One region of the Massilia sp. CCM 8734 genome, then DNA from elsewhere that is predicted to be linked to it. Evidence: predicted binding sites of a transcription regulator. Region 1 holds the regulator's gene; each other region holds the start of a gene.
The links. Region 1 encodes sigma-54, which starts transcription at its own class of promoters, with help from an activator protein. Its sites were predicted from a motif close to TGGCANGNAANCTGCTTT; they were not measured.

Region 1 (4,114 bases):
CGCCGAAAAGGCCGATTCCGCCAAGCAGGCGGTGATCACTTACGATTCCCTGGAGACCAATGAAGTGACCCAGGTGACGATCCTGACCGGGAACGTGGTCGTCACCAAGGGCACGCTGATTCTCAAGTCGGACCGCGCCGTCATCAAGGAGACGCCCGAAGGCGACATGTTCGTGACCCTGACCGCCAGCGCCGGCAAGGCTGCCACCTTCCGCCAGAAGCGCGACGGCGGGCCCGACCTGTGGATCGAAGGCCAGGCCCAGCGCATCGAATACGATGAACGCAACGACATGATGAAGCTGTTCTCGAACGCCAGGATCCGCCAGCTCGAAGGGCAGAAACCGACCAACGAAATCGAAAGCGAATTCATTTCCTACGACAGCCGCAAAGAGGTGTTCGTGGCGCGTAATGACGCCAGCGGCGTCAACAAGCCGGGCCAGGGTCGCGGCACCATGATCATCGCCCCGCGCAAGCCGCGCGCCGCGCCGGCCACGCCGGCGGCCGGCGCGCCGGCGGTGACGCCCGCACCAGCGCCGGCGCCCGCGCCGACCACCACGCCAGTTGCGGGAAATCCATGATCGAACCGAAAAATTGCGGCAGCACGCTGATCGTGCGCGGCCTGCAGAAAAGCTACGGCAAGCGCCTGGTCGTGCGCGACGTCTCGTTGCAGGTCGACTGCGGCGAAGTGGTCGGCCTGCTCGGCCCGAATGGCGCCGGCAAGACTACCTCGTTCTACATGATCGTCGGCCTGGTGCCGTCGGACGCGGGCACGATCGATATCAGCGGGGTCGATATTTCGAGCCTGCCGATTCACCGGCGCGCCGCGCTCGGCCTGTCGTACCTGCCGCAGGAAGCGTCGGTGTTCCGCAAGCTGACCGTGGAAGAAAACATCCGCGCCGTGCTGGAGCTGCAAAAGGTCGATGGCAAGTCGCTCACCAAGGCGCAGATCAACGAACGGTTGGATACCCTGCTGGCCGACCTGCAGATCGAAAAACTGCGCGAAAACCAGGCCATGTCGCTCTCGGGCGGCGAGCGGCGCCGGGTCGAGATCGCGCGCGCGCTGGCGACCAACCCGCGCTTCGTGCTGCTCGACGAACCGTTCGCCGGGGTCGATCCGATCGCCGTCATCGAGATCCAGCGCATCGTGCGCTTCCTCAAGCAGCGCGGCATCGGCGTCCTGATCACCGACCACAACGTGCGCGAAACGCTGGGTATCTGCGACCGCGCCTACATCATCAACCAGGGCGCGGTGCTCGCCTCCGGTCGTCCCGACGATATCATCGCGGATGAATCCGTGCGTCGGGTCTACCTGGGCGAACACTTCCGGATGTAGGCATGAAACAGTCCCTTCAACTACGCACTTCCCAGCACCTGGCCCTCACGCCCCAGTTGCAGCAGTCGATCCGGCTGCTGCAGTTGTCGACCCTGGAACTGCACCAGGAACTGGAACAGCTGTTGACCGACAATCCGCTGCTCGAACGGCTCGACGATCCGCTCGATCATTCGGTGCGCCTGTTGGGCGATGGCGCCATCAGCAGCACCTCGACGCCGACCGAAGCGACGCCCGAGCCGGGTGCGCAGGATGCGCCGGCGCCGAGCGAAGGCGAGAATTTCGAAGGCGGCGAAGCGGACAGCCCGTCCAGCAACGACAACGATGGCGAGTGGGGCGACCTCGGTCGCGCCAAGACGCCCGACGACGAGGATTCGCGCCCGCAGCTCGAAGCATCAAGCACCACCTTGCGCGAGCACCTGATGGAGCAGATGCGCGTGACCGTGCTCGAAGCGCGCGACCGGGCGCTGGTCGAACTGATCGTCGACGCCATCGACGACAACGGCTACCTGACCGAGTCGCTCGAAGAGATCCACGAGCGCATGCCGCCCGAGCTGGAGATCGAGATCGACGAACTGCGCACCGTGCTGGCGCTGCTGCAAAGTTTCGATCCGAGCGGGGTATGCGCGCGCAATGCGTCCGAATGCCTGGCGCTGCAGATCCGGCGCATGCCCGGCGTGCCGATGGTGACGCGGCGCATGGCGCTGACCATCGTCGAAAACCACCTGACCTGGTTCGCCCAGCGCGAATTCAACAAGCTGAAAAAAGCGCTCGATTGCGACGATGAAGACTTGCGCGAGGCGCAGACCGTGATCCGCCAGTGCAATCCGCATCCGGGCGCGGAGTTCGCGTCCGACGTGTCGGACTACGTGGTGCCGGACGTGATCGTGCGCAAGGCAAAAAACGGCTGGTCGGTGATGCTCAATAACGACGTGATGCCGCGCCTGCGCGTAAACAGCATGTACGCCGCGCTGCTCAAGCAGGGCAAGGGCGAAGGGCAGATGGGCGCGCAGCTGCAGGAAGCCAAATGGCTGATCAAGAACATGCGCCAGCGCTTCGACACCATCTTGCGGGTGGCCGAAGCGATCGTCGAACGCCAGCGCAATTTCTTCTCGCACGGCGCGGTGGCGATGCGACCGCTGGTGCTGCGCGAAATCGCCGACACGCTTGGCCTGCACGAGAGCACGATCTCGCGCGTGACCACGCAAAAGTACATGATGACGCCGCACGGCATGTTCGAGCTGAAGTATTTTTTCGGCAGCCACGTGGCCACCGAAGCGGGCGGCGAAGCGTCATCGACGGCGATCCGCGCGCTGATCGTGCAGCTGACCAGCGCCGAAGATCCGAAGAGCCCTCTGTCGGACAGCAAGATCGCCGACATGCTGGGCGAGCAGGGCATGGTGATTGCGCGCCGCACGGTCGCCAAGTACCGCGAAGCGCTCAAGATTCCGCCGGTCGCCCTGCGCAAGTGCCTGTGACCGGGCGGGCAGGTTTGCGCAGCGCTTACAAGAACTGCGGGTAGTCGCGCAAGAGCGACTGTTCCAGTTGGTCGACGTTGCCGAACAGGTCGAGCTCCCCGCCGTTCGAGATGCGTCGTCCCGCATCCCAGCTACGCCAGGCGCGCACGGTGTCGTCGCTTCTGTAAAGGGACATTCCGAGGCCGGCGTAGGCCGATGCCATTGCCGGATTGGCCTGCAGCGCCTTGGCGTACAACGCAGCTGCTTCGCGGTACCTACCCAACTCTTTGAGGTTATCGGCTTCAAACAGCATCAGGACGTGTTGCTTGCGTGTAGTGTGCTTGCGCAGTTCCTGCAGCGTGGCGAGCGTCGCTTCCAGTTCCGCCTTGGTCTCTTGTTTGCGCATCACCGCCGCAAGGCTGCTCAACTGCGGGTTGGCCTGGAACAGCGCCCGCTGCGCCGGCGTCGGCATGACCGGATCGCCCCCCCCGGAGAATACCCATTCGTTCATCCCCAGCATAGCGTCCAGCACGCGATTGTCGGCGAACGCCTGCGCGGTTTCGCGCTCGAACGCCTGCCTGGCCGCCGCTGTCGGCGGTGCTGCGCTGATGGCTCCCTTGTCGAGCACCTGGTCGATCTCGTCACCTTGCGGCGCGCGCAGCTTGTACGCGGCCAGACTGTAGCTGGCCGGTGCGCCTTGCTTGACGGCGCTGATCGTATAGGTACGCGTTTCGCTGTAGCCTTCGATCTGCTTGTGGTAGGTGACCAGGCTGGCCGGCAGGCGTGGTTGGGCGGAGAGGCGCGTCAGCACGCGCGGATGGGTACCGAAAGTGCGCAGGATGCGTGCGAACATGGCCGCGTCGCCGGCGCTGACGCTGGTTCCGCCGGCGCCGATACTGGCCAGGCGAAAGCCGTCGACAGCCAGCACCGTGGCGCCGCCTTCGGTCGATTCGGTCAGCGTGCGCGCCGCCACCTCGACCGACAGATTGTTTTCCAGCTCGATCAGGCCGTAGGTCGGCGTGAAGCTGCCTTTCTTTTTGACTGCGAGCAGGCGATAGGCGATGGTGTCGAACATCGAATAGGCCACGTAGCTGCGGCTTGGCTCGTCGATTTGATAGCGGCGCCGCGTGACCAGGTCGACAATCGTCGTTTCCTTCGCGTCTTGCACGGTCAGATAGCGTTCGCCCTGCGTGACCTTGAATTTATGCGTCTCGTTCGGTATGGGGACGCCGCCGCGCGTGGCGCCCGTGTAGTTGACGGCGACATGCAAGTCGAAGGTGATGGCGGCGCACGCCGGCGCGCCAGCGGCGCCCAGGGTGCCCAGCATC
Region 2 (4,114 bases), on a different contig from region 1:
AATCGTCGCCGAGCAGATGCAGATGCTGGGCGGACGCCAGGGCATGGGCGGCGACGCCGGCGGCGGCATGGACGATGGCGGCGGCTACGATTCGCAGCCGCAGCAGAGCCGTCCGGCGCCACAGCGCCAGGCTCCGCCTGCGCCAGCGGCCCGTCCGGCGCCGAAGCCAGCGCCGAATTTCTCGGACATGGATGACGACATTCCGTTCTGAGAACGGTGACGCCCTTTCTGTGAAAAAGCCCCTGTAACGGATTGACGTTACCGGGGCTTTTCTCTATGTGCGGACTGTTCGTACCGGCGCTTGCAGCCTGGGCATCGGCATTGCGCGCCTCTGCATTTGGCGCTGCCCAACTGCATTTCGCGCCGGTATCCGGTGATTCGTCGCATAACTTCCCTCCGTGCTCCCGTCGCGGGCAAAGTGGCACCAACTTAAGCAACTTTGCGGAGCCCACCATGCTGATTCAGATCCTGACCCACACCCCCATCTATGTTTGGGCCATTCTGGCCATGCTGGTGTATCGCGGCGTCATCGCCATGCGCGATCGCGAAATGGCGATCCGGAAGCTGTTCATCATTCCCGTCATCATGCTGGCCTTGTCGCTGCAGGACATCGTGGCAAAGTTTGGTACCGCCTTCCTGCCGCTGTGCGCCTGGGCTGGCGCTACGGTGGCGCTGACCTTGCTCGTTGCGAAGTCCGGCGGCGCAGGGGCGAGCGCCGGCGCCACGCCCGGCAGCCTGCGTGTCCATGGCAGTGCGGCGCCGCTGATGATGATGATGGCGATTTTCTTCACCAAGTACGTCACGGCGGTGACGCTGGTCATGCATCCTGGCGCCAGCCACAATGCATTGTTTTCAACCCTGGTGTGCGCCTTGTTCGGCGTCTTTAACGGCTATTTCTTGGGCAGCCTGGCGGGCAAGCTGATGACCTGGCAGTCATTGCGCGCATCGGCCAAGGGCAGCAACTACTTGACGGCCGCAGCGTAAATGGCGCCTACGTCACGACGGATAACTGCGCCATGACCCGATGAGGTCCTGATTGTGAAAAAGCCCTGTCACTAACTACAGTGACAGGGCTTGTCGACTTCTGGCGCAGCTTAGCGCGCCTGCTTGCGGCGCCGTGCGATACCAATCCCGGCAATACCCAGGCCGAGCAAGGCCAGCGAGCCCGGTTCCGGCACAGTGTTGGTCGGCAGCGCGGTCAGGCCGGCATTGTAGTAAAAGGTGCCGCTCATGAGCGCGCCGCCATCGCAAGACTGGTTGAACGACGCGTCGAACATGTCGATGGCGCCGGACTTGAAGCTCAACTGCTTGACGGTGAAACTGCCTTTGACCTTGTTGCATCCCCTGTGGTTGTAGCTCACGTCCAGGCCGGGATGGCCCGGCGAAGCGAACGATGCCCGCTCCGCATTCGTATACGTGACCCCGGCCTGCAAGGGAACACCCAGTGCCTCACTCGAAAAATCCAGCATGGCGTATTTGGTTTCAGGTTTGTCAAACATGAACAAAAAACGCAGGAAGTCGGTCTCAGGAGCAGCGGCCGTACCGCTATTGTTGAAGAAGGTAGCCTTGTTAAAGACGAGCAGCGGATCGTTGGACGAATACACATTGTCAACCAGCTTTCCTGCGCTGATATAGTCCCCTGGTGTCGCCGCCATGGTGAAGTGGGCTACCGAGGCCTGGCTCGATGCAGCCAGCAGGGTCGATGCGATGAGGAAGGCCTTGCCGATCTTGAATTTCATTGCGTTTGTTCCGATGAGATAAGTAATCATCTGTACAAGCAAATTTCATGCCATTTACGCAAGAAATAGATATGTTGTTTTTAATCAATAAGTTGCATCAAGGATAAATTGGTGGCTGTGTTTCATCTTCGTGCCAGTGTAAAGTTTTCCGACACTGCCGCGTGCGCACATCCCGACAGCCGGTTTTGACGCGGCGCGCTATCGGGCACATACTTTGCCACTTCGGACAAGCAAAGGCCTCCCATGAATGCGCTCACGCTCCACTACCACCCCCTGTCCTCCTGCTGCCACAAGGTCTTGATCGCGCTCGACGTGCTCGGCATCGAGCTCGACAAGCGTCTGCTCAACCTGGGCGACCCCGACGAGCGCGCCGCGCACCTGGCGCTGTGCCCGACCGGCAAGATGCCACTCCTGATGGACGGGCCGCGCGCGGTGCCCGAAACGAGCATCATCATCGAATACCTGCAGCGCCACCACGCCGCCCCGGGCCGCACCCTCATTCCGGACGCGCCCGACGCGGCGCTCGACGTGCGCTTGTGGGACCGCCTGTGCGACCTGTACGTGATGACGCCGATGCAGGCGCTCACGGCCGACCTGCTGCGCCCGGAAAGCGAGCGCGACGCGCGCACCGTGACCCAGGCGCGCGCCGGCCTGGCCTCGGCCTATGCGTTCATCGAGCGCCAACTGGAAGGGCGCACCTGGATCGCCGGCGACGCTTTCAGCATGGCCGACTGCGCCGCCGCGCCAGCCTTGTTTTACGCGATGGCGTACGTGCCGCTGGCGCCGCAGCATGGGCGCCTGGCGGCGTACGTGGCGCGCTTGATGGAACACCCCTCGGTCGCGCTCACCATCGAGCAGGCGCGGCCCTACTTCAAGTTCTTTCCTGGGCGCAGCGGCTTGTCGCGCAGCTACTTCGACCCCGCCGCAGCCTGAGGAGGAGGCCGGCGCGGGTTGACGCCGGCGCGCTTCGCTTACGGGACGAGAGCGCTTACCGGCGCTTGCAACAACCAGCCTTTTGCCGGTTGCGACTTAAAATCCCTGAACGTGCCTTTTTCGGCCTCGATTAGTGCTCCCAGGACGGCACCGGTCAGGGCGCCCCCGACAATGCCAGCGCCGCTGTTGAGAGGCGTGAAGGCCAAGGCCGTCTTCGCGCCTGACATATCGTCCGGGCGCGGCGCGAGTGGCGCAACTTTCGAAAAATCTGGCCTGTCGTCCGGATGGAAGACCATCAATGGCCGATTTGTTCCGATAATGTGGAACACGGTCGGTTCATTGCCCGGCTTTTTCGGCAGCAGGATGCCGCATTCCCACGCGCTGCCGGCCAGGGCGTCTTCCTTGCGCGGCCGGCCGGTCAAATACACGCACATGGGGGGACCGGCGAAGTAGGTTCCTGCCTCATCCTCGAATTTTCCAACATACGTTCCCGGCACGAGTGTGACGTCCCAAAACCCCAGCTTCCATTTCACCTCCTCCTTGACCTGCAATACCTGCTCGTTGGCGGGCCGCCGCAATGTTTCTGGCCGGGCGGCGCAACCCGCAACGACCAGGGCGGTGAACAAAGCCAGTGCTGCGCGGGGAAGATCTTTTCGGGGAAACATGGGTGAGGTACTTTCAAATGCCAAAACGATGAGAAGGCGTTTATTCTACTATCGCCCGCACTCGACATACATTCATGCCCGATCCGCCCACGCCAGCGGCCATTCCACAATGGCGTGCGGGCCGACGGCGACCAGCACGGCGCGCGCCGCATCATGAAAGCGGGCGCTAAAACCCGGCAAGACCGCTACCCGCGCGCGCGACGCCAGGTCCCAGATGCTCGTTTCCGTGGCGGCGGCGACGATGATGCGCTTGCCGTCGCAGAACAGGTCGAGCACATCGGCTTGCTTGTCCATTTCCATCGGAAACTTCCGCTCCGGCGTGCCGGTGTTTTCCCGCGTCGCGTCGACAATGTAGACGCCCGGCTCTTGGATCGATGCGTTGACATGGGGGTCTTCCTCGTCCGCGATGTTCCATAGCGCGATGTGGCGCTCGTCGATCCAGCAGGCCGGGTAGTCCCAGCCGTCACGCATCATGAGGATCACCGCCGAGGCGCCATCTTCGGTTTCCCATGGATTGGCGCCGAGCCAGCCGGTCACCGACCAGGCCCGCGCCATGCCGCCCGAGGCCCAGACCCAGCCATCGTTAAACATGCGGCTGCCGTCCGGGCTGGGGCACAGCCGTCCATGAAAGAAGTCGAGGTAATGACGCGGCTGTTCCTTGCCGGACTCGTAATGCGCGATGTGGCGTTCGGCCAGCGACTCGCCGCTCGCCGCATCGGCCGCGTCGAGGCGGTTCCACTCGCTGCGATGAACGAACACGTTGCGCCCTTCATGGCG
Region 3 (4,114 bases), on a different contig from region 1:
GATGATCACCTCGTCCCCCACTGTCTCGGCGCGCATGGTGATCACCCCGCCCGGCGGCGAGAAGTCGATGGCGTTGTCGAGCAGGTTGCCCACCGCCTGGCGCAGCAATAGCGGGTCGCCTTTCACGATCAGCTTGTCGATAAAGGTTTCCAAGCTCAGCCCGCGCGCGAGCAAACGCGCCGACACATCGGCCCGCACCTCTTCGGCCAGGCTGCGCAGCGCGACCGTCTCCGGCGCGCTCAGGCGTTGCTGCTTTTCCACGCGAATGAGGGCCAGCAACTTGTCGATCAGTTGCTTCTGGCGCAGGTTCTGGTTCAGGATATTGTTCAGGAAATGGCGGCGCTCGGCGGCCGGCATGTCTTCCTGCATCAGCTCGGCCGAACCCTGGATCGCCGCGATCGGGCTCTTGAGCTCGTGCGCCAGGGTGTGCATCAGCTCTTCCACGTATTCCTTGCCTTCGAGCTGGTTGCGCATCGCTTCGAGCGCGCGCCCGAGCGTGCCGATTTCATTGTTGCCGAGCGCCGGCAAGGTGGCCTTGCGGCCGGCCTCGACATCGGCGATGTAGCGCATCAGCATTTGCAGGGCGCGGTTGAGCCAGTAGGCGAAGGCCATCCCGATCAACAGCGACAGCACCAGCAGCACGGCGCCGCGCGTGAGGATGATGCGCTGGCTGCGCTCGACGAAGGGTTGCACGGTCGAGACCGGCTTGGCGACGGTCAGCACGCCGATGATGCGCTCGCCATCCATGATCGGCGCGGCCACGTGCATCACGGCGCTGGCGTCGTCGGACCTGGCGTCGCGCGTGCTGCGCGCGCCGTATTCGCCGCGCAGGGTCAGGTAGACATCGTTCCAGCGCGAATAATCCTTGCCCAGGTCGTGCCCGCTGGAGTCGAAGGTGACGCGCCCTTGTACATCGGTGATGTAGACCCGGTAGTTCAGGCTGCGCTTGTTCACGCCATCGATCGAGACGTCCACATGGCGCCGTCCGAACGATTGCAGGCGCGCGAGAATCCGGGAATCGTCCATGCTGCCCGCCTTGACATCGTCGGCGACGACCTCGGCCAGCAGGTGGGCGGTGTCGAGCAGGGTGTCTTCGAGGGTCGAGCGCACGCCCGGCTTGACCTGGGCCACGAACACGTTCAGCAAAAACCACGCAGCCAGCCCGACAATCAGAAAATAGCCGAGCAAGATGCGCAGGCCGATTCTCATGGGCCCGCCAGGCTGTAGCCCATGCCGCGATGGGTCTGGATCGGATCGTCGTCGGCGTCGACCAGGCGCAGCTTGGCGCGCAGCGACTTGATATGGGCGTCGACGGTGCGGTCGAGCGTATCGGGCGCGTCGGCCCAGACCCGGTCCATCAGCTGCGCACGCGAGAGCACATGGCCGGGCCGCTCGCACAGGGCCTTGAGTAGCAGGTATTCGTAGCGGGTCAGCTCAAGCGCCCGGGCGCGGTACAGGATGCGCGCCTCGGCCTCGCGGATCTCGAAGCGCGCGCCCGGCGCGACGGCGGCCGGCGGCGCCAGGCGGCGCAGCACGACCCGGATGCGCGCCACCAGTTCGCGCGGCGAGAACGGCTTGGTGACGTAATCGTCGGCCCCGATTTCGAGCCCGACGATGCGGTCGATCTCGTCACTGCGCGCGGTCAGGAAGATTACCGGGGCATTGCAAAACTGGCGCAGCTGGCGGCATACCTCGAAGCCGTTCATGTCGGGCAGGCCGACGTCGAGCACCACCAGCGCGGGCAAGGTGGCCGGCTCGGCGTCGCGCATCGCTTGCAGCGCCTGCGCGCCCAAGCTCACGTGGCGCGGTACGAAGCCGTCCGTGCGCAGGGCGTAGGCGATGCTGTCGGCAATGGCCAGCTCATCTTCCACTATCAGGATCGTTACGGGCATGCGCGGGCGTCGGGATTGGTCATGGCGACAGTATCCGGGGCGGGGCCGGCTCAGTCAACCGGGCGCCTGGCCTGCTTGTCGGGAAATTTTACAGTTGATCATGAAATTTCTTAACGGAAACTCATAAGCCGATGATACCAAACGTTAATTTCCAAATGGCATGTTCTTTGCTTGTACACCATGCTACCTTAACCAAAGTATAAGAAAGAATATCTTGTCCTCAAAATCATTCTTCGCAATCGCCCTGCTCGCTGCGGCCTGGATCTCCAACGCCCAGGCCACCATTCTCACCACCACCTCGCGCGGCGTGGTCAGCAGCGTGTACCAGAACACCCTCGACGACTTCGGCCCTGGCAACCTGGTCGGCAAGAAATTCCAGATAACGCTCACCTTCGACGACAGCAGCGCGACCCGCGACAGCTACCTGAACCAGTATGAAGCGCTGTACGGCCTCAATCTGTTCAGCGCCCGCGTTACCGTCGATGGCGTAACGCGCAACTACCAGCACACCGGCAATTTCCAGCAGCAGACCGCCAACGGCGCTTCGGCCGGGACGCCGTGGGGATCGGACCAGGCGTTTGCCGGCGTGAACTGGACCACGCGCGAGGAAAGCATCTACGCCTATCACGGCATCGAATCGATGGATCACTTTTTTGCCGGCGCCAAGGCCAGCCTGACCACGCCCTTCTCGGCCACGCTGCGGCCGGACCTGTACGAGTACATGACGAAGCAGGCGCAGTTTGGCCATAGCGACGCGCTCTCGGGGCGCTCGACGGTGTTCTACGGCGAGATCGAGGAGTTTTCGATGAGTACCGTGGCGGTGCCGGAGCCGGTCAGCCTGGGCTTGCTGGGGCTGGGCGCGCTGGCCATGCTGGGGGCGCGGCGCCGCGCGCGATCGGTCCGATAGCGCCAGCGACCCAGCGCCTGGTTTTGCGCTGGCTCAAAGTTATGACGGGATAGTGCTGGACTGGCGCGAATACCGGCCTGCCTGAATTGCCTCGGGTAAATATGCATGCAAGGATGGAGACTCAATCACCGGAGTTTCCATGCCGGATCCGTCATCGCCCGTCCAGGCAGAGCCATCCCCGCCGCGTCCCCTGTTCCGCCTTCAGGCGCTGGAGCACGCCGGCGCCCGCCAGTACGGCCAGGTCATCCTGGCGCGCTCGCCCGGCCAGCGGGAACTGACGATCCTGTTCGCCGGCCTGGCGCTGTCCATCGTGGCTTTCTTCCTCTGCTTCAGCACCACGCGCAAGGCGCAGTCGCAGGGACTGTTGCTGCCCACTGGCGGGGTGATCCGCGTGATTCCCGGCCGCGTCGGCGTGGTCATGGAAAGGCGCGTGCGCGAAGGCCAGCAGGTCGCCGCCGGGGACGTGCTGGTCGTGGTATCCGGAAAACGCACGATCGCGGCGGCCGGCTCGACCGAGCAAACCGTGGCCGCACTGTTGAACCAGCGGCGCGACAGCTACCGCGCCGAGCTCGACAAGGTGATCGTGCAAGCCGCCCAGCGCAGCGGCGGGTGGACGATATCGGCGCCGAACTGGCGCGCGTGGTGGAGCAGATCGCGCTGCAGGAAGACCGGCTGGCCCTGGCGCGCGAAGCGTTCGGCCGGTACCAGAGCCTGGCCCGGACCAACTATATATCGCCCAACCAGTTAAGCGACAAGCGCGCCGAACTGCTCGATCAACGCCAGCGCCTGGCCGAGCTGGTGCGGATAAAGACGGTGACCGAACGCGCCGCCACCGAAGCGCGCGCGCAGATGCAGGACATTGCGCCGCAGGCGGACCGTGAACGCGCAGCCCTGGAGCGCAGCATGCGCGCACTCGAACAGGACCTGGCCGAAAACCAGGCGCAAAGCGACATCGTGCTGCGCGCCCCGATCGACGGCGTGCTCACCGCGCTTGCCGGCGACATCGGCCAGACCGTCACCCCGGAGACCGGCCTGGCTGCCATCCTGCCGGCCAGCACCTGGCGCGCGTGCGCGATGTGGCGGACACCTCGTCACGCCCGGCCGACACCGCCCTGGCATCGGCGGGCGCGGCCGAACCGATGTACCGCCTGCGCCTGACGCTGGACCGGCAGTCGGTGCAAGCCTACGGCAAGCCGGTGCCGCTCAAGTCGGGCATGCTGGTCGACGCCAGCATCGCGCTCGACCACCGCCGCCTCTACGAATGGGTACTCGAACCCCTGTTCACCATTTCCGGGCGTTGACGGGCGGCCCGGAC

Region 2: a site for sigma-54 is predicted at 1,775-1,792, ahead of F2P46_RS36990 (PEP-CTERM sorting domain-containing protein). Genes of this name have one in related genera too.
Region 3: a site for sigma-54 is predicted at 2,049-2,066, ahead of F2P46_RS30065 (PEP-CTERM sorting domain-containing protein). Genes of this name have one in related genera too.

The regions. Positions count from the first base shown of each region.
Region 1 is NZ_WHJI01000012.1:9,222-13,335, forward strand. Features, by position in the region: gene lptA (lipopolysaccharide transport periplasmic protein LptA) at 1-577, shown strand, start outside; gene lptB (LPS export ABC transporter ATP-binding protein) at 574-1,332, shown strand; gene F2P46_RS13075 (RNA polymerase factor sigma-54) at 1,335-2,807, shown strand; gene F2P46_RS13080 (tetratricopeptide repeat protein) at 2,833-4,114, opposite strand, start outside.
Region 2 is NZ_WHJI01000003.1:87,309-91,422, reverse strand. Features, by position in the region: gene ssb (single-stranded DNA-binding protein) at 1-211, shown strand, start outside; gene F2P46_RS04160 (DUF6622 family protein) at 454-984, shown strand; gene F2P46_RS36990 (PEP-CTERM sorting domain-containing protein) at 1,095-1,739, opposite strand; gene F2P46_RS04150 (glutathione S-transferase family protein) at 1,983-2,672, shown strand; gene F2P46_RS04145 (hypothetical protein) at 2,711-3,337, opposite strand; gene F2P46_RS04140 (hypothetical protein) at 3,410-4,114, opposite strand, start outside.
Region 3 is NZ_WHJI01000046.1:52,861-56,974, forward strand. Features, by position in the region: gene creC (two-component system sensor histidine kinase CreC) at 1-1,209, opposite strand, end outside; gene creB (two-component system response regulator CreB) at 1,206-1,892, opposite strand; gene F2P46_RS30065 (PEP-CTERM sorting domain-containing protein) at 2,107-2,799, shown strand; gene F2P46_RS30070 (hypothetical protein) at 2,939-3,547, shown strand; gene F2P46_RS30075 (hypothetical protein) at 3,442-3,957, shown strand; gene F2P46_RS30080 (hypothetical protein) at 3,939-4,100, shown strand.